One region of the Lysinibacillus sp. 10T31 genome, then DNA from elsewhere that is predicted to be linked to it. Evidence: riboswitches for the same ligand, from Rfam matches in the RefSeq annotation. Region 1 holds a riboswitch; the other holds the start of a gene.

What was found. A riboswitch is a leader RNA that binds a small molecule or an ion and turns the genes downstream of it on or off. The one in region 1 is predicted to bind preQ1.
Region 2: it holds a riboswitch for preQ1, as region 1 does, so the genes downstream of both, AC1DCY_RS15585 (QueT transporter family protein) here and queC (7-cyano-7-deazaguanine synthase QueC) in region 1, are expected to answer to the same signal.

What each region holds. Positions count from the first base shown of each region.
Region 1 covers NZ_JBFTHS010000012.1:29,652-41,888, reverse strand. The annotation lists gene AC1DCY_RS09010 (hypothetical protein) at 26-439, opposite strand; gene AC1DCY_RS09005 (circularly permuted type 2 ATP-grasp protein) at 614-2,104, shown strand; gene AC1DCY_RS09000 (alpha-E domain-containing protein) at 2,058-3,023, shown strand; gene AC1DCY_RS08995 (transglutaminase family protein) at 3,085-3,939, shown strand; gene queE (7-carboxy-7-deazaguanine synthase QueE) at 4,061-4,789, opposite strand; gene queD (6-carboxytetrahydropterin synthase QueD) at 4,782-5,255, opposite strand; gene queC (7-cyano-7-deazaguanine synthase QueC) at 5,259-5,918, opposite strand; PreQ1 riboswitch class I at 6,186-6,232, opposite strand; gene AC1DCY_RS08975 (leucine-rich repeat domain-containing protein) at 6,430-8,304, opposite strand; partial or broken gene AC1DCY_RS08970 (transposase) at 8,731-8,943, shown strand; partial or broken gene AC1DCY_RS08965 (IS5/IS1182 family transposase) at 8,933-9,124, shown strand; gene speE (polyamine aminopropyltransferase) at 9,458-10,312, opposite strand; gene speD (adenosylmethionine decarboxylase) at 10,312-10,746, opposite strand; gene AC1DCY_RS08950 (aminotransferase class I/II-fold pyridoxal phosphate-dependent enzyme) at 10,743-12,218, opposite strand.
Region 2 covers NZ_JBFTHS010000025.1:14,287-26,523, forward strand. The annotation lists gene AC1DCY_RS15535 (YojF family protein) at 1-287, shown strand, start outside; gene bshB2 (bacillithiol biosynthesis deacetylase BshB2) at 301-990, shown strand; gene AC1DCY_RS15545 (TerC family protein) at 1,042-1,785, opposite strand; gene ilvA (threonine ammonia-lyase IlvA) at 2,030-3,292, shown strand; gene AC1DCY_RS15555 (nuclease-related domain-containing protein) at 3,493-4,437, opposite strand; gene AC1DCY_RS15560 (ABC transporter ATP-binding protein) at 4,612-5,406, opposite strand; gene AC1DCY_RS15565 (ABC transporter permease) at 5,399-6,427, opposite strand; gene AC1DCY_RS15570 (ABC transporter substrate-binding protein) at 6,815-7,837, opposite strand; gene AC1DCY_RS15575 (hypothetical protein) at 8,386-8,634, shown strand; gene AC1DCY_RS15580 (DUF1259 domain-containing protein) at 8,787-9,182, shown strand; PreQ1 riboswitch class I at 9,459-9,503, shown strand; gene AC1DCY_RS15585 (QueT transporter family protein) at 9,510-9,992, shown strand; T-box leader at 10,083-10,283, shown strand; gene trpB (tryptophan synthase subunit beta) at 10,344-11,507, shown strand; gene AC1DCY_RS15595 (long-chain fatty acid--CoA ligase) at 11,554-12,237, opposite strand, start outside.

The DNA of each region.
Region 1 (12,237 bases):
ATAAATATGCCCAGGTGAGATTCGCTTACTTTACAAAAATACTATACGTCCCATCTACTTGTTTCGCTAGAGACCAGTTTGTTGATAGCATATGTTGAAGCTTAGCGATAGCTTCCTCATCACAAGTTAAATGCTGGATTCCTGTTTCTAATAATTGATAATCCTTACCTTCTTCTAATTGGAAACGAAGATACAGTAAACGTTGAATGCCTGGCAAAGTTACATATTTGATACGGTAGTTACCATGCAGAGCGTTCAAAAATAATTGTTCCCCTTCTTGATAAAGTGCCATTGTTTCGGAAAATTCATAGTTTGGTACTTTTTCCTGCCAAACTGATACATCCCCTGTTTGCAATGTGTGTACAATCTCCTCATCAGTAAAATCTAATTTTGAAAGCTTGTCTAACTCATAAGCTTGCATTAAATTAATGATTGTCATTTTATTAGCTCCTTTTATATGTATTTATCTTCATTCCTCTAAAAGTGATGAGATGAATGAAGATATGGTTCCATTTCAATTGGTACCCATTATCTACAATTACGCCAAGGCGAAATTGATTCTTACTAAGTGTAACACGTTTTCTCTACTACTTAAATTCGGAGGGCGATCCATATGATGAAGTTCTATGAATCTGGTATGTTTTTTGATGAGATGTTCGAAGGCAATCAACCGAAGCCTCATTATCGGTCTTTCCATCATAAGCTCAATGCTTTCACTAAGGAACAATTAAAGGAAAAATATCAGCAAGCACAATCAACATTCCTTAAACAAGGCATAACATTTACCGTATATGGTGCACAAGGTGGAACAGAGCGGACAATGCCCTTTGATTTTATACCTATTATTATTCCATATGAACAGTGGGAAGTAATTGAAGCTGGTATGAAGCAGCGTGTAAAAGCTTTAAATTGTTTTTTACATGATGTCTACCATGAACAGTCTATTATTGAGGATGGGGTTATTCCGAAACAGCTCGTTGAAAACAATCCGTATTATTATAAAGAAATGCTTGGTGTAAAAGTACCTATCGATAATCATATTTTTTTAGCAGGCATAGACTTGATTCGTGATGAAAATGGTGTTTATTACGTGTTAGAAGATAATTTACGCAATCCTTCAGGGATATCCTATGTTTTTCAAAATCGATCTGTTATGAAGGAAGTGTATCCTGAATTTTTCTCTAAACATACGATCCAGTCGCTCGACAAACAAATGGCCTTTATGAAGAAGGCACTTCTTGCTCATCGGCCACCTTGTATGAACCCAGATAGAGAACCTAAAGCTGTTCTGTTAACAGCAGGCATGTATAATTCGGCCTATTACGATCATGTTTTTTTAGCACAGCAGCTCAATATTCAGCTTGTTGAAGGGCGTGATTTAGTTGTCCGAGATAACAAAGTCTATATGAAAACAATCTACGGTTTAGAGCAAATTGATATTATTTATCGTCGAATTGATGATGATTTCTTAGATCCTGTTGTTTTTCGTGAGGATTCTTTACTTGGAGTTCCTCATATAATGGCTGCTTATAAGGCTGGAAATATTGCTATTTTAAATGCTGTTGGTAATGGTGTTGCTGATGATAAAGCGATGTATGCCTATGTACCGGATATGATTCGCTACTATTTGAAAGAGGAACCTATTTTACGTAATGTCGAGACCTATCATCTAGCTGATGATAGACAGCGAGCTTGGGTTCTTAAGCATATGAGAGAGCTTGTCATAAAAAATGTTAGTGCCTCTGGTGGCTATGATATGCTAATTGGTCCGCATGCGAGCGATGAAGAAATGGCTATTTTTAAAGAAAAGATTTTGGAAAATCCGTATCAATACATTGCACAACCAACTATTAGTCTGTCTAGAGCACCAGCTTTCCAGGATGGGAGATTCTATCCTTGTCATGTCGATTTGCGTGTTTATGTAATGAAGGGCGAGGATATTTATGTGCTTCCTGGAGGTTTATCGCGTGTAGCATTAAAAGAAGGATCTTTAGTTGTGAATTCTTCCCAAGGCGGAGGAGCAAAAGATACATGGATATTAAAGGAGGAATTGCAGTATGCTAAGTCGAGTAGCCGATGCACTATACTGGATGGCACGATATAGTGAACGATCACAAACGAATGCACATATATTACAAGTACAGCTGTTGAATATGTTGGAGCAATCTGGCAAAGAAAATGAATACATCGATCATTGGGAAGCGGTGTTGAATATTTGTGCCTCGAAGGAAGAATACTTGTCCTTTTATGAGTCGATTCGAGTTAATCCACTTATCGAATATCTACTCTTTTCTAATAATAACTGCAATGCCCTCCATGCTACTTTACGTGCGGTACGAGAAAACGCTCGTATAACTCGAGATAGCATACCCATTGAACTTTGGGAATTGCAAAATGCCTTTTATCTATCATTACAGCAAGAAATGATGGAACGTGAAAGACCAATTCCACTAATCGTTCTTAACTCCTTTTTACAAAATGTACGAAAGACTTCTTTGACGGTAACAGGGCTTATCGAAGGCTCGATGGATCGAGATTTACCCTTTTATTTCATGCAAGTTGGGAAATGGTTAGAACGTGTAGAAAAGACGATTCGTATGGCTTTAATTATACTGGAGCAACATAAGGAAATAGCCATCTCTTTAATAGAAGCGGACGGTTCGTTTTTACTCGATTTATCGGAGGCGACGGAATCTTTTTTGCGCAAGCATCGCCAAACCAATTTACTTTGTGTGATTCAATATTTATTACAGGATAATCATTTCCCACGTTCAGTGATGTTTTGCTTAGAAAAATTAGAAGAAGCATTTACTTGTTTAGAAAACGATCCTCTTTCAGCAAGATTTTTAGAGCTTCATACCCCATTAAAGAGTTTATTATTTGCTGTGATGAATGTAGATTTATGGAATAGTACCATTGAGGAAACTATTTTGTTAATGGAGGAAAGATTGTGTCAATGTATTGAATTTGGCAATACATTTGCAACAATTTATCATTTATATGAACCCAGCGTACAACCTTGAAAGGAATCAACCACAGCTCCCTTTCAACAAGCAAGTCAGTAATCCAAAGGAAGCGGACACAATGAAATTTGAAATTCAACATACTAATATTTTTCAATATGAGTCTGAAGTCGACCAAAGCCTAAATACAATCCGCTTAAAGCCAAGGGGCGATGAGCGTCAGCGCTTATTATCCTATCGAATTACCATTACACCTTCATCTTTAACGCGTGAGCATACAGATATATGGGGCAATACGGTTGGCACTTTTTATATACCTGAGCAGCACCAAGAGCTAGAAATTCAGACGACCTCTATTGTCAGCATTCAACGTGCACCATTTATTCATCGCATTCAATATTCACCAGAAATGCAGACCATTTTTCACTCGCAACTATTTTATGAGCATTATTTACCCTATTTAAAGTTTACACATTTTACGTATATGACAGAAAATCAGTTAGAGGAAGTTTATCATGCCATTGGTCATGCTGAAAATCCTGTACTATTTTCATTAAATTTAATGCAATATATATACTCGACTTTTGAATACGTTCCTGGTGCGACCGATGTTACGACAACTGCAAGTGAAGCCTTCTCCCTTAAGCGAGGGGTTTGTCAGGATTTCACCCATGTCATGCTTGCAGTGCTAAGAGCTAAAGGAATTCCTGCACGCTATGTGAGCGGTTATTTATACGTCGATGAAAACTCTGCCTTGATCGGTGATATTGCAACCCACGCATGGGTAGAAGTCATGATACCAGGAATCGGTTGGATTGGTCTAGATCCAACTAATAATGTAGAAGTATTAGAAAATCACATTATTTTATGCATCGGTCGTGATTATTCCGATATAAGCCCAGTTGAAGGTGTTTATTCAGGTGGTAAGCATGATTTATCAGTTAAAGTGAGTGTTAAAGCATTGAGTCATTTGTAACAAAAACGTGTAATGTTTTAAATTAAACCCCCTGATTTTTCTACGCTAGGAAGAAGAATCAGGGGGGTTATTAAATATATGACTCTTCAAGCAAATTTAAAGAAATTTATGTAATAGCACACTATACACCTCTTTTATTTCCCCAAACAAGGGCATGCAACTGTGGCAGTACTTTGACATCTCTTAATTCCTCATCCTTAATCACTCTATCAATTAGCGCATGATATTTATCTAATAAATGTAGTATTAATCGTGAATTGTCAGTCGTCATGAGATCATCATTACCGACTTGGAGATAAAAAGGAATCATTGGATATCGTTGGTGAATTTGTTTAGCATAATCGTAATCCCCTTGAATAAAAACGACTATTTTGATGGATATATGTTGATTACTGTTTCGATTTTTAAGTTTTTCGAAGATATCAGAGAGGATCAAATAGTCTGTGGTCATTCCAGAACTAGGTGGCTTTGGTGAGATAGTCAGTTCATCAATCTCATACATCCATTTTTGCCACCTACTTCCCTGTGTTTCCACTCCGACCTTTATGTCATTTTCTTTTAAAATTGCAATGAGCTCTCCCAAATTTTGATGGAGTGCAGGATTGCCGCCTGAAATCGTGACAAATGAAAAGCCACTGCCTCCAAGACGTTTCAACTCAGTCCAAATTTCTTCTGCTGTCATTTGGACAATAAGATGCTTTCCGCTGCCATCCCACGTAAACGATGAATCACACCAAGAACAGGAATAATCGCAGCCGGCAGTTCTCACAAACATTGTCTTCTGGCCAACTACCATTCCCTCACCTTGAATCGTCGGTCCAAAAATCTCGATAACAGGTACCTTACTCAACTTCCATCCACTCCCGTCTCGCTTCTGCATAGCTTGTCGGAGTTTCATATAACCTGATAAACTCTACACGCACACCGTTATATTCTTGTTCATCAAGCAAGGCAGCAGCCATCTTTTCGTAAATCCAAACAACAATGTTCTCTGCCGTCGTATTCATAGGTGGAAGCGTTTCATTTAAATAACGGTGATCCAAATGAATTTCTATTTTTTGTTTCCAAATGCCTTTAATATCGCCAAAATCAAACATCAATCCGCGTTCATCTGTGTATCCACTCAGTCCTAATACTACGCGATACGTATGACCGTGCAGGTTTTTACATTTCCCTTCATAATTATGTAAATGATGAGCAGCATCGAAGGTAAATTCTTTGCTTACGAGTACACGCTTTGCATGATAGTTCAATTGATTTCTTTGAATATCCTCATCTATTTTTTGGAGTTTATCGACGATTTTAAAATCTGACATGCTTTAAGACTCCTTCCTGTAACTCATATACTCATCTAGCCCTTTTTTTCGCAGTTTACATGCTGGGCATTCCCCACAGCCATCTGCTATTACACCGTTATAGCAAGTCATCGTTCTTTCCCGAACAAATTCAAGTGCCCCAAATTGATCAGCAAGCTCCCATGTCTGTGCCTTATTTAGCCACATCAATGGTGTATCAATCACAAAGGAATCATCCATCGATAAATTTAACGTTACATTTAAGGATTTAATAAAAACATCTCGGCAATCTGGATATCCGCTAAAATCCGTTTCACAAACGCCAGTTACAATATGCTTAGCTCCTACTTGGCTCGCTAAAACTCCCGCAAATGAAAAAAAGAGAAGATTTCGGCCAGGTACAAAAGTCGATGGAAGCTCACCATTATCTCCGTCTTCTACCTTTATGTCTTGTCGTGTCAACGCATTCGGAGCAAGCTGATTCAGGAGTGACATATCAAGAATGTGATGCTTAACACCGAGCTCACCTGCTATCTCCTTCGCACATTCAATTTCAAGACGATGCCTTTGACCATAATCAAAAGTTACTGCCTCAACCTCTTCAAAACGTTCTTTTGCCCAGAACAAACAGGTTGTACTGTCCTGACCTCCACTAAATACAACAATTGCTTTTTCCTGCTTCATCTATAAAAACTCCCTTATATCGAAAAAACAGCACTCTAAGAAAAAGCGCTACTTTCTTCTTAGTTTTTAAACGAATATTGTGTACCTTGGTTACCCAATAATATTAAATCCTTCAACCTTCTTCACGGCTTTGGCCAAACATAAAAAAACCTCCTTGCAAAATGTTTCCCAACACTTTTCAAGAGAGGCATTACCAATCATTCTATTAAAACATAAGTAAAAACATAAAAAAAAGCCACGTCCGATATGGACATGGCATATTGTCATGTTTCCATAGTTTTTTATAGAGGGTATTTGCTATGAACCTCTCCCGTTCTAGTCCGGGCATTCTTTTCATCAATATAATACATAAAATAGTATAAAACGTCAAATTGATTTTTTATAAAATCTTCCCATGAATGCTTCTCTGGAAAAAATGACTGTTATATTGCCCTATATTTTAGCAGTATACTAAACATTTTGCTGAGATTAGATTCATTAATATTTTGAGGATATATATAGTCACATTACTTCAATAAATCACTATTCCATTGTCTAGAACTGATTTATTTTGCACCTGATTTCCTAAAATATATAGCTTTTTCAAATTGGGCAAATTCACTAAAGGCTCTACATTTGAAATAGCGTTATTTTCCAAATGAAGCACCTCAATTTGTTGCCAATTTTCCATAAAACTTAACGATTGTAGTGAACTATCTTGTATAGTGAACGAACGTAGAGCTGTTAAGCCAGCAAAGTAAGGCATAACCTTATCAACTTCATGCACCCAATCACCATTACCTATTCGATAGGATACATCATTCAAAGTTAAATGTTCCAGTATGTTGTTGTTAAATGAATTTTGACTATTAATTTGAAACCTACACTCATTACAATTTAACGTTTTTACATGCTGTAAATTGAATAATTCACTCGTCTCTTCATAAAAAGATGTTTCATTTAAATTTATTGTTTGTAGATTTGGCAGACGATTTAAAGAACGAATGCCCGTAAAATCGCCAGATTCCATCGCTGTAAGTTGTTCTAGCTGTGGGTATTTCAGTAATTCTGCTCCATTCAAATACGACTGTGCTCCACTTATATCAACAGTCAAATCTTTTAAAGCAGGCGCCTCTAACTTGGATAAGAAAGTATTTTTTAATTCCGCTTTTTTTAAATGAGGTGCTACAATTGATGCTATTTGGCCACTATAACCAGTTATCGATAAATCGGTCAGTGAAGTCAGGCTGTTCACAATATCAAGCAAATCTGATTTATAAAGAGAAGCTAAACGCAGCTTGGTCAATGAAGACTTATTTCTAAGGCGTTCTAAATTTGTAATATCCATATTTTCAAGATCAAGAGATTGCAAGTTAGGCATGTTTTGTATAAAATCAAGCGTTTTTAAATTTTTTACCGCTGTAAGTTTCAATTCTTGTAATTGATTCAGTGAATAGAACGAGCTAAAATCTGTCGCCTCACTATAATCTATTGTTAACGACTCTAGATCAGTAAATGATGACAACCACTTTAAATCATTGGCAAAACTTAAAGACAATGATGTTAATGGCAGTTTATTCAGAATAGCGAAGTCTGTAACTGTCTCGGTGTGATACGAAATTTCAAGTGATTGAAGATTAGGAAACTCTAATAATAAAGCAAGTTCATCATTACTTCGAATTTGAATAGAGAGCTCTACAACATTAGACTTATCGCTAAAATAGTCAGCAATTTTACTAAATGATTCATTAAAGCTACCTGTATAGCTTTTTAAGCCTTCCAGATGTCGGAAGCTTACCTTTTCACTTTGTGATATTTCATAATCGCCCATCAAATTCAATACCGTCAGACCAGTAAAGGCTTCAAAATCTTTTTGTTCGATTTTTTTTGTATTTAATAACTTATCCATAATAATATAGTTAGAAATTTCGGCTTGCTTATTTGTAAACGGATCATCAAGGCTGTAATCAAAATGCCATTGATCTTCAGAATAGTATGCCTTTAAATAACGGATACTTGCGATTTCTTCTTTAGTTGGCATTGCTCCACCTTTATCAAAAATATCTTTTAAAAAGAATAAAAGAACTTCGCTTTCAGGCATTTTTCGAACAGGTATGTCCTCACGCTTACCATATTCTGTTTGATTGCCGCTCAAAAGAAAATAGCCAAAGAATGCACAAAGGATGACAATTGGTATTATTAAAAGCGCTTTTAAATTCTTTTTTGGACGTGTATCTTTATCCGCAGAAGTTGTACCATAATAATTATTAATCGTCTGATCAACATAATAGACTTTATTCTCTTTCAACATTATTTCAGTTTCACAAAAAGGACATTTGAATGATTGTCCCTCTCTATATTCAATTTTCCCATTACAATTCGGACAATTTAATTTAATGATTTCCACTGGCAATCCCCTCTCCAGCTCTACTTTTAATTAAGCTTAGTTGTCTGAAAAATAATTGTCAATATTTCTATTAAATACTATTTATCTTCCACCTTAAGACCTACAAAAAAAAGTCGCCCATAAGGAGGGCACTGAAAAAGTCTATATCTTCTCACATTGTGAGGTATTCAACGATTAAATCGTTGAATACCCCGCTTTTTTCATTTGGTACTGTGACTCTACTGTTGTTTTCCGAAGCATTCTGCTCGCTTTCCGCGGGCGAGCGCCGAGCCTCCTCCTACGCTTCGCTTCGTGCGGGGTCTCGTCTGTCTCGCTTTCCCGCAGGAGTCGAGCGATGCTTCTCCAAACAACGCAATGTATCACACTATTATTTTAGTCACGCTTTCCTTTATAATAAAAGAATTAATGTGCAGGTGGTGCCCCCTGATGATTTCAAATCAAGAAACCCTTAATTTAAGTCCATATATGGCGATCTACGATATTGTTGTGCCAAAAGATAATATACTTCGCCAAATCAATGAACTTGTTGATTTTGCATTCATTTTAGAAGAGTTAAAAATAAAATATTGTTTAGACAATGGACGTAATGCCATTCCTCCAATTCGTATGTTTAAGTACTTATTATTAAAAGTCGGATACACATGCCGAACAAGAGGCATTTCAAAATACGGAAGCATTTAAGCAATTAGCCGCAAATCGCTACAAAGTAGAAGCGAAGAATAGTGAATTAAAAAACGGACACGGGTACGATACGGCATCGACTGCGGGTCTATTTGGCATGGAAATTCAAGGTGCTACAACGATATTCGCTGTCAATTAGCTACTAAACGAAAATGAATAAGGAATAGAGACAGAAATAAGGCACTTCCTGTTCAAAATTGAACAAGAAGTGCCTTATTTTTATCTGAAAAAGGTTCGCTTTTATGAAAATGTAAGTTTTTCAGTACCCTCCACATAGGCGCCTTTTTTTGTGTTTATTCACTTTTTTATACAATAAGTTTAAACTTCTGGTTTACTATTACTTGTGATACAGTTCTACGTAACATGGATAAGCGGTTATTATACGTCACTCAAGCCTCAACTTCCTTCGAAAGAAGCTCCACAAAGTCCCTATAATCTTCTGTCGTAAGAGTAAGTTTCTACATTTAAAGGTTTATTCATCACAATCAAGTGCGTCTTTCACAAATGTAGGAAGTGCGAATGAACCAACGTGTAAGTCTGTATTGTAATATTTCGTTTTTAGAGTAAATTTTTCCCAAGTATCTACTTGAATATCTTTAATTGGATGTAATGCTTTTGAAGCAAATCCGAATAGCCAGTGTCCCGATGGATATGTTGGCATATGGAATTGATAGACGCTCGCGATTGGGAAAATACCTTTAATTTTTTTATGTGCTTTACGCATGTTTTCCGCATACTCCGCGAAGTATGGTGATTCGTGTTGGTTAATTAGAATTCCTTTTTCATTTAATACACGGTAACATTCTTTATAGAAAGCTGTTGTAAATAAACCTTCACCGACTGAAATTGGATCAGTAGAATCTACTAATATTAAATCGAATGATTGATCAGCTGCGTTTTGAACGTAAGCTAAGCCATCATCGAAAATCATTTCCATGCGTGGATCTTCTTCGACACCAGCAGCTGTAATTGGAAGGTATTTTTGGCACAAACGGAATACTAACTCATCAATTTCAACCATTACTACTTTTTCTACTGATTCGTAACGTAGTACTTCACGAGCAGTACCACCATCACCACCACCGATAATTAATACTTTTTTTATATCTGGGTTGGTAGCGAATGCTGGGTGCGTAATCATATCGTGATAAACGAACTCATCTTTTTCATTGACCATCATTAATTCGTCTAAAGTGAAGAAAGTACCAAACTCATCACCTTTATAAAAATCAATTTTTTGGAACTGAGATTGTTCACTATGAATTTTTTCGTTGTATCCGATTGAAAATTTACAGTGATCGCTCCATTGTTCTGTATACCATTTCATTAAATCACGTCCTCTAATACTTCTTGTTTCACTAGAATTGTATCAATTTTTTGTTCTGCAAATTGGCGAATTTTATCTGCCATTCCACGAGGTACTTCAAATGATTCTGTCTTTTTCGCTTGCAGTTTTTGTTCTAAATATTCTGCTGCTTTCCAAGGACTTACTGAGTCGCCACAAGTGTAAACATCTACAGAAGCAAAGCCATATTCTGGCCAAGTATGAATCGTTAAATGTGATTCAGCAATAATTACTGCACCTGAAACACCATATGGGTTGAAATGATGGAAGCAAGATTCTACAATTGTCGCCCCAGAATAGTCTGCCGCCTCATTCATAAACTGCTCGATTAAAGCATTTTGCTCAATAATTTCACTTGGGCAACCATAAAATTCGATTAATACGTGTCTACCTAATGTTGATAATTCAATGCTCATTTATCTATCTCCCTTACGACTGTTATATAATTTTCTTCTTTCGTTTCGAACAGAACATTTCCAAAATTATGAAAATAGAAGTTATATAATTCTACTACTTCCTCTGAAATAACTTCTCCGGGGATCACTAGTGGTATTCCCGGTGGATAAATCATTAATGAATCTGCACTAATTCGACCTACCGCATCATAAATTAAAATTGTTTCTGTTTCTGCATGACACGCCTGTTGCGGTGTCATTGCTAATCTATTTATTTGATTTGCTGTCACATAAGCTGACTGAATCGCATCTTTTTTAGCGTGATTAAGTTCTATATCTTTTAACGCATGTACTAATTTACCGATTGTTTCATTCGTATCAACATGACTAATGACTGCCATTATGACATATCCTTCAGCAAGTTCTAATTGAATTCCATACTGTTGTTTCAATATTGTGTAAACTTCGAAACCAGTTAAACCGATATCGTTCACACGAATAACAAGTTTTGTCCAATCATAGGATTGATTGAAATTTTGTTGTACGTATTCAGCTTGTAGTACTTCATAGCGTGAATTATGTTCAATTTCTTCAATTGCCGCATTAACAATTGACTTTAAATTGCTATAACGTTGCTGTCCAAACAGCGCTAAATCCCTTCGTGCTACATCTAAAGAACTCATTAATAAATAATTTGCACTCGTCGTTTGAAGCATATTTAATACTTTTTGCAAATGCTTCGAATCGATTCGTTTTTCTTGTAGTAAAAGAAGCGAACTTTGCGTTAATGAACCCCCAGTTTTATGCATACTCATCGTTACTGCATCTGCACCAGCACTAATCGCATCGTGTGCATCAGGTAAAAATGTTAAATGCGCTCCGTGTGCACTATCAACAATAACTGTTACATTTTGTTCATGTGCGAGTTGACAAATTTCTTGCAGTTTATTCATCGAACCAAAATATGTTGGATACGTCACAAGTAAAGCTTTCGCTTGTGGATTTTCTGCAAGCGCTGATTTTACATTTTCAACTGAAATTCCGTGTGCAATACCAAAATGTTGATCAACTTCAGGTTGAATAAATACTGGTTTTGCTCCGCTTAATATAATGCCGTTCATAACTGATTTATGGCAATTACGAGGTACAATCAATGTATCTCCCTGTTTACATGTGGCTAAAATCATCGCCAGAATACCTACAGTAGTGCCATTTACTAAAAAGTAAGCGTAGTCTACATTAAATGCTTGTGCAGCTAATTGCTGAGCTTCTTTAATAACCGATTCCGGATGACTTAATAAATCAAGCTCTTTCATCGAGTTTACGTCCATTCTTAATGTCATTTCTCCAAGCGCCCATTTTAATGGGTTTTCTTGTAGCCCCATTTTATGTCCGGGTACATCAAACGGCGTAACTTCTTGTTTAGCGTAATTGACCAAAGCTTCAAATAATGGCATGCGGTCTTGAGTGACTAAAAATTCCTCTGTAGCCACTCGATTTACCACGCACTGC
Region 2 (12,237 bases), on a different contig from region 1:
ATATTCATCTTGAGACGACAAACGGTTCTTATGCAGCACACTATGATGAGAAATTTTTCAATGCAGGTGCTTTTATTCGCAATGCAAAAATCAGCTATGAACTTGCTAAAGTGGTAGATGATTCACCCCATCGTGTCGGGTTAAAAATGGCACATGGCTGGGTTTATGCTCAAGGCATCACACATTTTGAATTAGATGATTTAGGCCGTTTATTAATGGCTGGACTAGACTACTCAGGTAAATTGGCGATTGCACTTGAAATTAGCGAAACGCCATTTACTTACTAAGGGGGACAACTTTTTGAATTTACAACCACAACGTCATATTTTAATTGTTTACCCTCACCCAGATGATGAGGCTTTTTCAGTTGCTGGAACAATTGCCTATTATACAAAGAAGATGAATACACCTGTTACATATGCCTGTTTAACTTTAGGTGAAATGGGACGTAATTTAGGAAATCCACCTTTTGCAACTCGTGAATCTTTGCCAGAAATTCGACGTAAGGAGCTTGTTGCAGCAGCAGAAGCTATGGGAATACAAGATTTACGTATGCTTGGTTTCCGTGATAAAACGATTGAATTTGAAGACGATGAAAAAATGGTAAAGCTTGTTGAAGGTTTAATAGAAGAGTTAATGCCTTCTCTTATTATTACATTCTTACCTGGTTTTGCAGTGCATCCTGACCATGAAGCGACAGCACGTGCCGTAGTGGAAGCTGTTCGACGTATGCCAAAAGCTGCACGTCCACAAGTGTTAGGTTGTGCCTTTGCAAATGATACGATTGAAAAAAATGGAGAGCCACATGTTGTCAACGATATCAGTGAAATGAAGATGGATAAAATTAAAGCATTACAAGCACATGCATCTCAAACTGCTTGGATGATGCAAGAAACAGAAAAACGTGTTGATGACGGTGAGCCAATGAGTGAAAGCTGGCTTAATATTGAAAAATTCTATATTGTGAATCCTGATCAATATGTAAAATAACAATAAAACGGTTCTGTCCTCTTTCTTCATTGAGAACAGAACCGTTTTATATTAAGCGACCTTCATCTTTTTTAAAAAATGAATAATGAAGGTTATAAAGAAAATAATAATTAACACGACAAAAAACATATAATGTGGAACGTGAATACCGATGACGCTGGCTAGCATTTTCAGTGCAATAATTCCAATAATAATAAATGCTGTTGCCTCTAATTCAGGTATTTTTTCAATAATGATTAAAAATAAGCCTGCAATAGTTCTCATCATTAAAATACCTAGCATTCCCCCGATTAGTAAAATCCAAATTTGATTGGATATCGCAAAAGCCGCAAAAATCGCGTCAATTGAAAAGGCAATATCCATCAGTTCTACAGAAATAACTGTTGCCCAAAACGTTCCAAAAAGCCGAACCAACAACCCTGTTTTTTTCATCTCTTTGGTACTATCCGCTTCCCCTATCTGTAAGAAATGCGCAACACATAGCCAACCTAAATACAGAGCCCCTAGCAATTTAATAAACCAAAATTCTACCAAATAAACCCCTATCCCGATAAATAAAAATCGGAAAAAATAGGCCCCCAACATACCGTACATTAATGCTCGTTTGCGTTGCTTGTTTGGCAAATGCTTCACTAGCACTGCTAATACAAGTGCGTTATCCGCTGAGAGTAAACCTTCTATTATAATTAGTGTTGATATTAACCCCCAAGATACAGGGTCAGTTAAGATCTCTTTCCACATCTCCCAATTGAAAAATTGCATGTATGTAGATAGAATTCCTTGAATGATTTCCAATTACATACCCTCCTACTTGTCCTAAGGTATTCTATTATATGCTTGACCATTTTTGTTATGAGGAAATGTGTGGACCCTTTATTTCTACAAAAAATTCTCGTAGAAATTTAATTATTCTGCATTTTGTAGTTTCCTAGAAGAAATAGACACCGAAAATTTAGAATTTACTAAAAATTAATAACAAAAAGCTTATAATATGTGCTATCATAGATAAATGTTTTAACGTATACGGAGGATGAATATTATGGAAGCTGCTGACACTAGAACTGTGCAGGTAGAAAATATCTTGATTGCACATCATTTCTTAAAAGACGTAGTGGTGCACACGCCGCTACAAAAAAATGACTATCTATCCGAGAAATATGGAGCTAATATTTATTTTAAACGCGAAGATTTACAGCATGTACGCTCATTTAAACTTCGTGGTGCCTATTATAAGATTAAAAAAATTGAAGAAGAGGCTCGCAAATTTGGCGTTGTTTGCGCGAGTGCGGGTAATCATGCCCAAGGCGTGGCCTACGCTTGTGCACAATTGAAAATTCAAGCAAGTATTTTTATGCCTCAAACAACACCTAAGCAAAAAATTGACCAAGTTCGTATGTTTGGTCGTGATTATGTAGAAATTATTTTAGCAGGTGATACCTTTGATGATGCTGCAGAGAGTGCATTTGCTTACTGTGACGAACACGAAAAAATCTTTATTCACCCATTTGATGATTTCGATGTCATCGCTGGACAAGGAACGGTCGCTGTTGAAATTATGAATGACATGGAGGAACCGATTGATTACGTGTTTGGTAGTATTGGTGGCGGTGGCTTAATGTCAGGTGTTTCAGCCTATGTGAAAAACCTTTCCCCTAACAGTAAAATTATCGGTGTAGAGCCTGCTGGGGCGGGCAGCATGAAGGCTGCATTTGCTGAAGGTGGTGCAGTGGCACTTGATTGGATTGACAAATTCGTAGATGGTGCTGCGGTAAAGTGCGTCGGTAATCACACATATGATGTTTGTCGTCGCTACTTAGACGACATCGTACTAGTACCAGAAGGAAAAGTATGTACGACGATTTTAGATCTTTACAATAAACACGCCATTATCGCAGAGCCTGCTGGTGCATTATCAGTAGCAGCACTCGACTCTTATAAAGAGGAGATTAAAGGTAAATCAGTCGTTATCATCATTAGTGGTGGTAATAATGACATCGGTCGCATGCAGGAGATTAAAGAGAAATCTTTAATTCACGAAGGCTTACTATACTACTTCATCGTTAGTTTCCCACAACGCGCAGGCGCACTTCGCCAATTCCTTACAAGCGTAGTAGGACCAAATGATGACATTACAACTTTCGAATACACAAAGAAAAACAACAAAGAAAGTGGTCCTGCCTTAGTCGGTATCGAGCTTGGCAATCGTGAAGACTACGAAGGATTACTAGCACGCATGAATGAATTCGGCTTCAAATACAAAGAAGTAAACAACGACATTCAATTATTTGGCTTACTAGTCTAAACGAAAGGGTCACACTTGCTATGTGAGTGTGGCTTTTTTAGATTTATCGGAATAAATTTGTGATTTATCGGAACAATTCTGTGTTTTATCGGAACAATTTCGAGATTTATCGGAACAATTCATGATTTTATCGGAATGTTTCATCAATTTATCGGAACAATAGATAAAAACAGTCTATCTGACCGCTCTGATAGACTATACTATTTAATAATATACTTTCGATTCTTCTTTGCGCCTACTTCTTGAAGCTGTAACGACTTCAATATTTTATATACTGTTTTAACGCAAGAGATGCCGAAAAAATCTTGAAATAAACTGTTGGATATCAATTCTCCATACATATAACGGTAATCTTTCAGTGCATCATTGAATGCTTGATTATCTACCTCACCACACTTCTCACACTGCCACTTACCTTGACGATATTGCATGACAAATCGATAATCGCACTTAGAGCATAATACACCTTTCTTTAGTTCATCCATCTTCATATCGCATGTCCATTGTGTAGGTTTATGCATCTTTAGAATATGTGTTGAGAGTTCTCTTAAAACTTTTTCACTTAGATAGACTTGTCGATGTTGCTTGAACAGCTGCTCCATCTTCTCTGCCAAACCACTCACATGAATAATCGGTTGCGCAGACAAACTTGGCGTCATAATCATATTCGGATTTGCAGAAACGATCATATAAACAATAGGTATAGGATAGCCTGCCTTTTGGAAAATCTGACGCAAAAACCTAGCATGTCGCTTCACTTGATCAAAGGGATTTCTAAAGCCATCTACTCTGCCATCAGAAGTAATTCGAATAAATTGATGGTTATCTTCCATATATTCTATACGCCCAACGATATTTTTGATTTCCACTATTAAAACAAAATTTCGCGACATATATAATGTATCCATTTGATGTATTGCTCCACCTTCAGCATTAAGCTGTACATCATGCAATAAATAATGCGCATGCTCCAAATAGATTTCCCGCCATTCTCGGTCTACTCTTTGCTCGCCAACAATGCCAGCCTTTGTTCTTCCTAGCATTTCTTGAAAATAATCATACTTAGCGTGAGATTTAGATAGTCTTCTTTCGATCATTTCTAACACGAGTTGCTTCGATGAAACTTCCCGTTTTTTCAGTAGCATATTTTCACCTCCTTTAGCTAGATTATAATGCACTTTATCGAAAGAGTTTGCTTATTTATCGAGAACTTTTGATTGTTTATCTACCAACTTTTTTGATTTATCACCCAACTTCCCAAAAATATCGACATCAAGCGAAAAAACGCCCATACCTATGTATGAGCGTTTTTTCATTTATTATCCTAGTAGCGCACGGTCTGAGTTCATTTTCTCTCCGCGGATACGTTCGAACTCTGCCATTAAATCTGGGATGGTTAATTCATGCTTACGATCCTCGCCAACCTCTAAAATGATTTGACCTTTATCCATCATAATCAGTCGATTTCCTAAGTCTAATGCTTGTTGCATATTGTGCGTGACCATCAATGTCGTTAAGTTGTCTTTCTCAACTAAGTATTTCGTAATACGTGTGATTAACTCTGCACGAGATGGGTCAAGTGCCGCCGTATGCTCATCTAGCAATAAAATAGAAGGCTTCGTAAATGTTGCCATTAAAAGAGACAAAGCTTGACGCTCCCCTCCCGAAAGTAAGCCAACTTTTGCAGACAATCGATTTTCCAGATTTAAACCTAACATCTCCAACGATTCCTTGAAAAATTCTCGACGCTTTTTATCAACACCGAAGCGCATACCTCTACTCTTATTACGCGAGTAAGCTAATGCTAAATTTTCCTCAATCGTCATTGTTGGTGCTGTACCAGCCATCGGATCCTGGAATACGCGACCGATATAGTGAGAACGCTTATATTCTGGCAAAGTAGTAACCTCATTCCCATCAATTGAAACCGTGCCAAAGTCTGGTGTTAATGCGCCAGAAATCATATTCATCATGGTCGATTTGCCAGCTCCATTACTGCCGATAATTGTGACGAAATCCCCTGGCTTTAAGTGCAAATTAATTTCTGCAAGTGCCATTTTTTCATCAGGCGTACCTTCATTAAAAATCTTATTAATGCCGTTTAATTTAAGCAAGGCCCTTCCCTCCCTGCTCAATCGTCTTTACTCGTGTTCTCTCTGCTGCGCGCTTCACCTTACGTTTGCGCTCCTTACTCTTATTGATAAATTGAGGTAAAACCAACGCTATAATAACAATGATAGCTGTTATTAATTTCATATCTCCTGAATCAAGGAAATCTACTCGTAATGCTAATGCTAAAATAATGCGGTAAATGATCGCTCCAGCAATGACAGCGAAAGTTGTGCGCATAATCGTTTTTGTACCGAAAATGGCTTCGCCGATAATAACAGAGGCAAGACCAATCACAATCATCCCAATCCCCATACTGACATCTGAGAACTTCGAATATTGAGCGATTAAAGCTCCAGAAAATGCAACAAGTGCATTAGAAAGTCCTAGCCCTAGAATTATTAGCGTATCTGTATTTGCCGAGAAGCTACGAATCATACGCTTATTATCACCGGTTGCTCGAATAGCCAATCCAACCTCTGTTTTTAAGAACCAGTCAGCAATGAACTTAATTAAAATCGTAATGATTAATACTACGATTATCGTACTCCATGTTGAAGGTAGTTGCTGAACACCGAAGCCTTTTAATAGGTTATTTAAAGCCGTATCGATTCCTAAATCACTCCAAAATGCTTGAAACTTTGAAAATAAAGTCTCTGAATTTAATAGCGGAATATTCGGACGACCTATCGTATTTTCTGCAGTTGACCCCATAATTCGTAGGTTAATAGAATACAAAGCAATCATCATTAAAATCCCCGATAATAGAGGATTAATTTTCCCTTTTGTGTGAAGAATTCCTGTCATACATCCAGCAATAAATCCAGCAACAATTGCCACTAAAGTCGCTAAGATTGGGTGGTAGCCAAGCATAATCATCGTCGCTGCCGTAGCCGCCCCTGTTACAAAGCTTCCATCAACCGTTAAGTCCGGAAAATCTAACACGCGGAATGTTAAATACACACCAAGTGCCATAATTGCATAGATGATTCCTTGCTCCATCGCGCCAAATATTGCTATAAACATAGTTGAATCATCTCCTAATAATTTCTTAATAAATATAATTCGGCTCATCACCATAAATTGAAGTTGATTTCCGTTCCGGCTGGGCGCGTCCGATAATCCCCAAGGAGTCTCCCAGCCCCCACTCCAATCAACTTATCCATGTGACATATAACTTTCGATGACAAACCATAGCCTTCTCATATATTAGTATTCTAATAAGATGAAACTAGTAAGAATTACCCCACCATAATCATGGATCAATGCATAATACTTATAATTTTTCTTATCCACAAACAGAGCGGTAATTCTCCCTCATAAATGATTTCGTTTTTCATTCTAAAAGTAGATAAAGCGGGGGCAGTTTTAGATCTCCCCCGCTTCGCTCCATAAGATGATCATGTCAGGTCATTACTTTTCTAACAGTTCTGCACCCCAAGAATCTTTAATTTCGATTCCTAAATCATCCGCTACTTTTTTATTTATTAATAGTTTTAGCTTTTGTGGGTATTGTACTGGTATATCCGCAGGTGTTGCTTCACCTTTTAGAATTTTCACAGCCATTTGCCCCGCTTCATAACCGATGTCATAATATTCAAAACCATATGCCGCTAAGCCACCACGTGCAACAGAGTCAAGCTCTCCTACAACTAGTGGTAATTTATTAGAATTTGCTACATCAATTACAGACTCAAGAGCCGAAACTACTGTATTATCAGTAATGATATAGAATGCATCTGCTTTACCGATTAATGATTCAGCAGCTTGTTTTACTTCTGCAGAAGTTGCTGCAGATGCCTCAACTACTGTTAGGCCTTGCTCACCCATAACTTTTTTCACTTCTTTTACTTGTGCTACTGAGTTTTGCTCACCTGCGTTGTAAACCATACCTACTTTTTTCGCACCTAATTCCTTCAAGAATGCTACTGTTTTCGCAATAGTATCAGGATGTAAATCGATCGTTCCTGTTACATTTTTCCCTGGCTTCTCCATCGATTCAATGAGCTGTGCGCCAACAGCATCTGTTACAGAAGTGAAGACAATTGGAATATCACTAGTAGCTGTCGCCGCTGCTTGTGCAGATGGCGTAGAGTTAGCAAAGATTAAATCTACGTTGGCACTTACTAGATTGTTTGCAATCGTCGTGTTAAGACTGTTATCTCCTTGCGCTATTTGTGGATCGTATTCAACCTTTAAGCCCGATTCTTCAATTGCCTTTTTAAAGCCATCAGTTGCAGCATTTAAAGATGGATGCTCAACAATTTGAGTAATCCCGATTTTATATGTTTTGTCATCTGTATTGCCGCTCTCACTTGCATTATTCTTTTCGTTCCCTTTCGAATCTGATGAACTAGAACCACTGCCACCACAAGCAGCGAGCATTAAAACTAACCCGAATAACAGGAACGAAAGCTTTTTTAAATTGCTTTTCACAAATAATCCCCCCGATATTATCTCTAATATTTATCACACTTTATCCAAACAAAGTGTGAATGTATCGCTATATTATCGTTATTATCAAGGTTCGTCAACAACATTATGAATGTTCTGACTTTTAAAATCGATGAAATATTTTATCTTTTCACTCAATTTGCCGCTTTAAACCGCTAAACTGCGCTGTTTCTATAAATTGATTTCTTTTTCTAACATAACAAAAATTTTTTTGACAATTTTGCGAAGTCATTTGATTTTTAGAGTAATTTATGGAAAACCTAAAAAACCTGACATTCTCCGTAAGAAATGTCAGGCCTTCATAACAGTGCTTTTACTTCTTCATCTACTAACCAACTACTTTGAGGTAACGGAATATCTGGGAAGCATACGTGCGTTTAAGCAACACCTTGAATGGCTGAATAAAGACAACATGCGAGTACTTTAGAATCACCAGCTCGTATTATTCCCTTTATGTTTTTAGTCTCCTTTTTTGTATTTAATGCATATGATGCAAATGAGACAGTGCTGTTCCCAAAAGGAGGAATACCATGAATAATGATGAAATGGATTTAAATCAACCTTCTCATTCAAAAAAGCAGCAAAATGCAAAAACAGGAGATATTGACACAATCATTTCTAATCTTTGTGACAGTCTATTCGAATTCGCTCTAGATTTTGCCTTAAATGCCTTAGAATATACAAAAGAATTAGACGAAGAACTAGAATATACGGATGAATTTAAAAAGCAACTGGACGATTTAATTGTTGAAATAGAAGAAATTAAAAATGTTATGTGAGGATTAGTTTCAAATAAAAAACCCTTATTACTTTCTCTTCAAGGCATCCTCATTATAAATAATCAACTATGCCTCGGCTTGTTTGTAGTTGTCGCTTTGCTTTCGCTACAGAAAATAATTGCCGAAAGAAATTTAATAATAGAGGTGTCTAAATGCAAAGATTTCAAGATATGTGTACAAAATTTGCTCAGATTGCAAACGGAAAAGCTTCTATCGAACATGGCGTATGTTCAGTAAGACTTAATCGAAACCTTAATGTTATGATTCAAGGTCGCCCAAGTCGTAGTGCACTTCATGCTGGGATAACATTCGAATCGCTCGATATATATGGAAATGCACTTAACTTAGGTGAGGTTGTAGTACTAGAAGAGGAATTATCCCCATTTGTTAAGGTACTTGCCGATAATAATTTGATTATAAGTGCTGTTCATAATCACTGGATATATTCGGACCCCGCTATTTTATACGTTCACTTTCAATCAATAGAGCCCCCATTAATTTTTGCGCAAAAATTTGCTCATGCTTTTAGACTATTAAAAAACTATTGACATGTTCACTTTAAAAGAACTGCTTATAACAGTTCTTTTTTGATATGACCGGACTCCCCTTTAGTTGTTGCTTCTCATCCATTCCACCTGCAAAGAAGCAAGTGTACAAGCCCCCTTCTTATGAATTCAACATTCGAATCCTGGTCACGCACACACATATCTAATTAATGAGCAACTAACAAAAGCTAAATATTACCGTTAGCACTATTAATTCCTGCGCTTTTTTTACTCAACGCTATTTACAAACAAGCACGAACATTGATATGATTGCATTTGCTTCACGTGGTTCGTAACCATCCCACGTAAAAAAACTAAGGAGAAATGAATATGAAAATTAAATTTTTAGCAACGAGTGGCATTATTGCAGCGCTCTACATTGCTATTACATTGTTAGTCGCACCATTTGGCTTTACAGAAGTGCAGTTCCGTCTATCGGAAATGTTTAATCATCTCGTAGCGTTTAATCCACGCTTTGCCGTTGGGATCATTATTGGTGTATTTATCTCCAATATATTTTCACCAAACGGCATTATCGATTTGTTTTTCGGTGTAGCCCATTCGATGATTACCCTTGGGTTGTTCATTCTTATTTGTAAATTTGTCAAAAATATTTGGGCTCGTTTAGTCATCAATACATTGTTATTTACATGCACAATGTTCATCATTGCCTTAGAATTAAACATAGCATTAGAATTACCATTCTTCTGGACATGGTTGACTGTTGCTGCAGGTGAATTTGTTGTTTTAGCGGTCGGTGCGCCGATTATGTATCTATTGAATAAACGCTTAAACTTCAAAAATTTAATTTAACTGACGAATCTTATTAGATTCGTCTTTTTTTATTTTCTTGGTACCAGCATACCTTGACACTATTCTGAAAATACTTTACAATTCATTTCAATAAATGCTAGGAAAAAGAATAGTAGCAAGCTGTAGTACTTAAAGAGAGCTGATGGTTGGTGCAAATCAGTAGTACATACTTGTGAATGGGCTTTGGAGCAGCCTCATCAAATGTGAGGACGAATTTACTCCACGTTACCGGAGTACGAAAGCGCGCAATTTTTGCGAATGAAGGTGGCACCACGGTTACTCGTCCTTTTTACAGAAGGATTGTAGTGACTTTTTTTATGGAAAAAATTAGATAAGAGGAGTCGAGAGAAGATGAGCACAGTAGTAGAGAAAAAAGGATATTTCGGTGAATTTGGCGGTAGCTTTGTTCCTGATGAGCTTCAAGATGTGTTAAATATTTTAGATGAAAACTTCCAAAAATATAAAGACGATGAAGACTTTAATAAAGAGCTAGAGTATTATTTCCATGAATATGTTGGACGCAAATCTCCACTTTATTTTGCTGAAAATTTAACAAAACAATTAGGCGGCGCAAAAATTTATTTAAAGCGTGAAGATCTTAACCATACAGGTTCACATAAAATTAATAACGTTCTTGGACAGATTTTATTGGCAAAGCGCATGGGTGCTAATCGTGTGATCGCCGAAACAGGTGCAGGTCAACATGGTGTAGCAACAGCAACTGCTTGTGCAATGTTCGGAATGGATTGCACAATTTATATGGGTTTAGAGGATACAAAGCGTCAAGCATTAAACGTCTTCCGTATGGAGCTTCTTGGTGCAAAGGTAGTAGCTGTTGATAAAGGCCAGGGGCGACTAAAGGATGCTGTGGATGAAGCATTTGCTGATTTAGTTGAAAACTATGAGACGACTTTTTATTTATTAGGTTCTGCTGTTGGACCTCATCCATTCCCTTCAATGGTCAAGCATTTCCAATCAGTCATTAGCCGTGAAAGTCGCGAACAAATTTTAGAAAAAGAAGGAAAGCTACCAGCAGCAGTACTTGCTTGTGTCGGTGGCGGTAGTAATGCGATTGGTGCCTTTGCAGAATATATTGCAGATGAAAATGTTCGTCTTATTGGCATTGAACCAGATAAGGCGGCAACTTTAAATGAAGGAACACCGGGTGAATTACATGGCTTCAAATGTTTAGTACTGCAAGATTCAGAAGGCAATCCATTACCAACATATTCAATTGCCGCTGGGCTTGATTATCCTGGAGCTGGTCCAGAGCATAGCTATTTAAAAACAATTGGTCGTGGAGAATATGTAACGGTGACGAATGAAGAAGTGCTTGAAGCATTCCAAGTACTGTCAAAGGTTGAAGGAATTATTCCTGCACTTGAAAGCTCCCACGCAGTTGCACATGCACTAAAGCTTGCCCCAACATTATCTTCGGAAGAGAGCATTATTATCAATATCTCTGGCCGTGGAGACAAAGACGTAGAACAAGTATTTCAAATGTTAAATAGGTAACGCGAAATGAAAGAGCGATTTCCCTGAGTGGAAATCGCTCTTTTAACTATACGAATGAACCTAATTTCGGATAAATTTCTGCCACATTATCTCTAAGCTTAGCTTTTAGGAACTTTCCAACGGATGTTTTGGGTATTTCATCTAAAAATACCACATCATCTGGTACCCACCATTTCGCAAATTGACTTTCTAAAAATGCAAGAAGCTCCTCTTCACTTGCTGACATTCCTTCCTTCAACACTACGCATGCTAGCGGGCGTTCTTGCCATTTGACATGTGGAATTGCAATAACTGCTGCTTCCAAAACAGCATCGTGGGTCATTAACGCATTTTCTAAATCCACTGAGGATATCCACTCCCCACCTGATTTAATTAAATCCTTTGTACGATCTGTTATTTTGATAAAGCCATCCTCTGTTCGTACCGCAATGTCCCCTGTATACAACCAACCATCTCGATACGCATCATTTGTACGTTCATCACGATAATATTCATGTGAAATCCATGGACCTCGCAAGCGTAACTCACCCATCGTCTCCCCATCCCATGGCACTTCTCCATTATCATTAATAATACTTGATTCAATACCGGCCATCGTCATTCCTTGCATTGCTCGCGATTCAATACGCTTTTCAATTGGCCATTCATCCATCCAAGACATATAATTTGATAACGCTACAATCGGCGTTGTTTCTGTCATCCCATACACGACTATATATGGAATGCCATA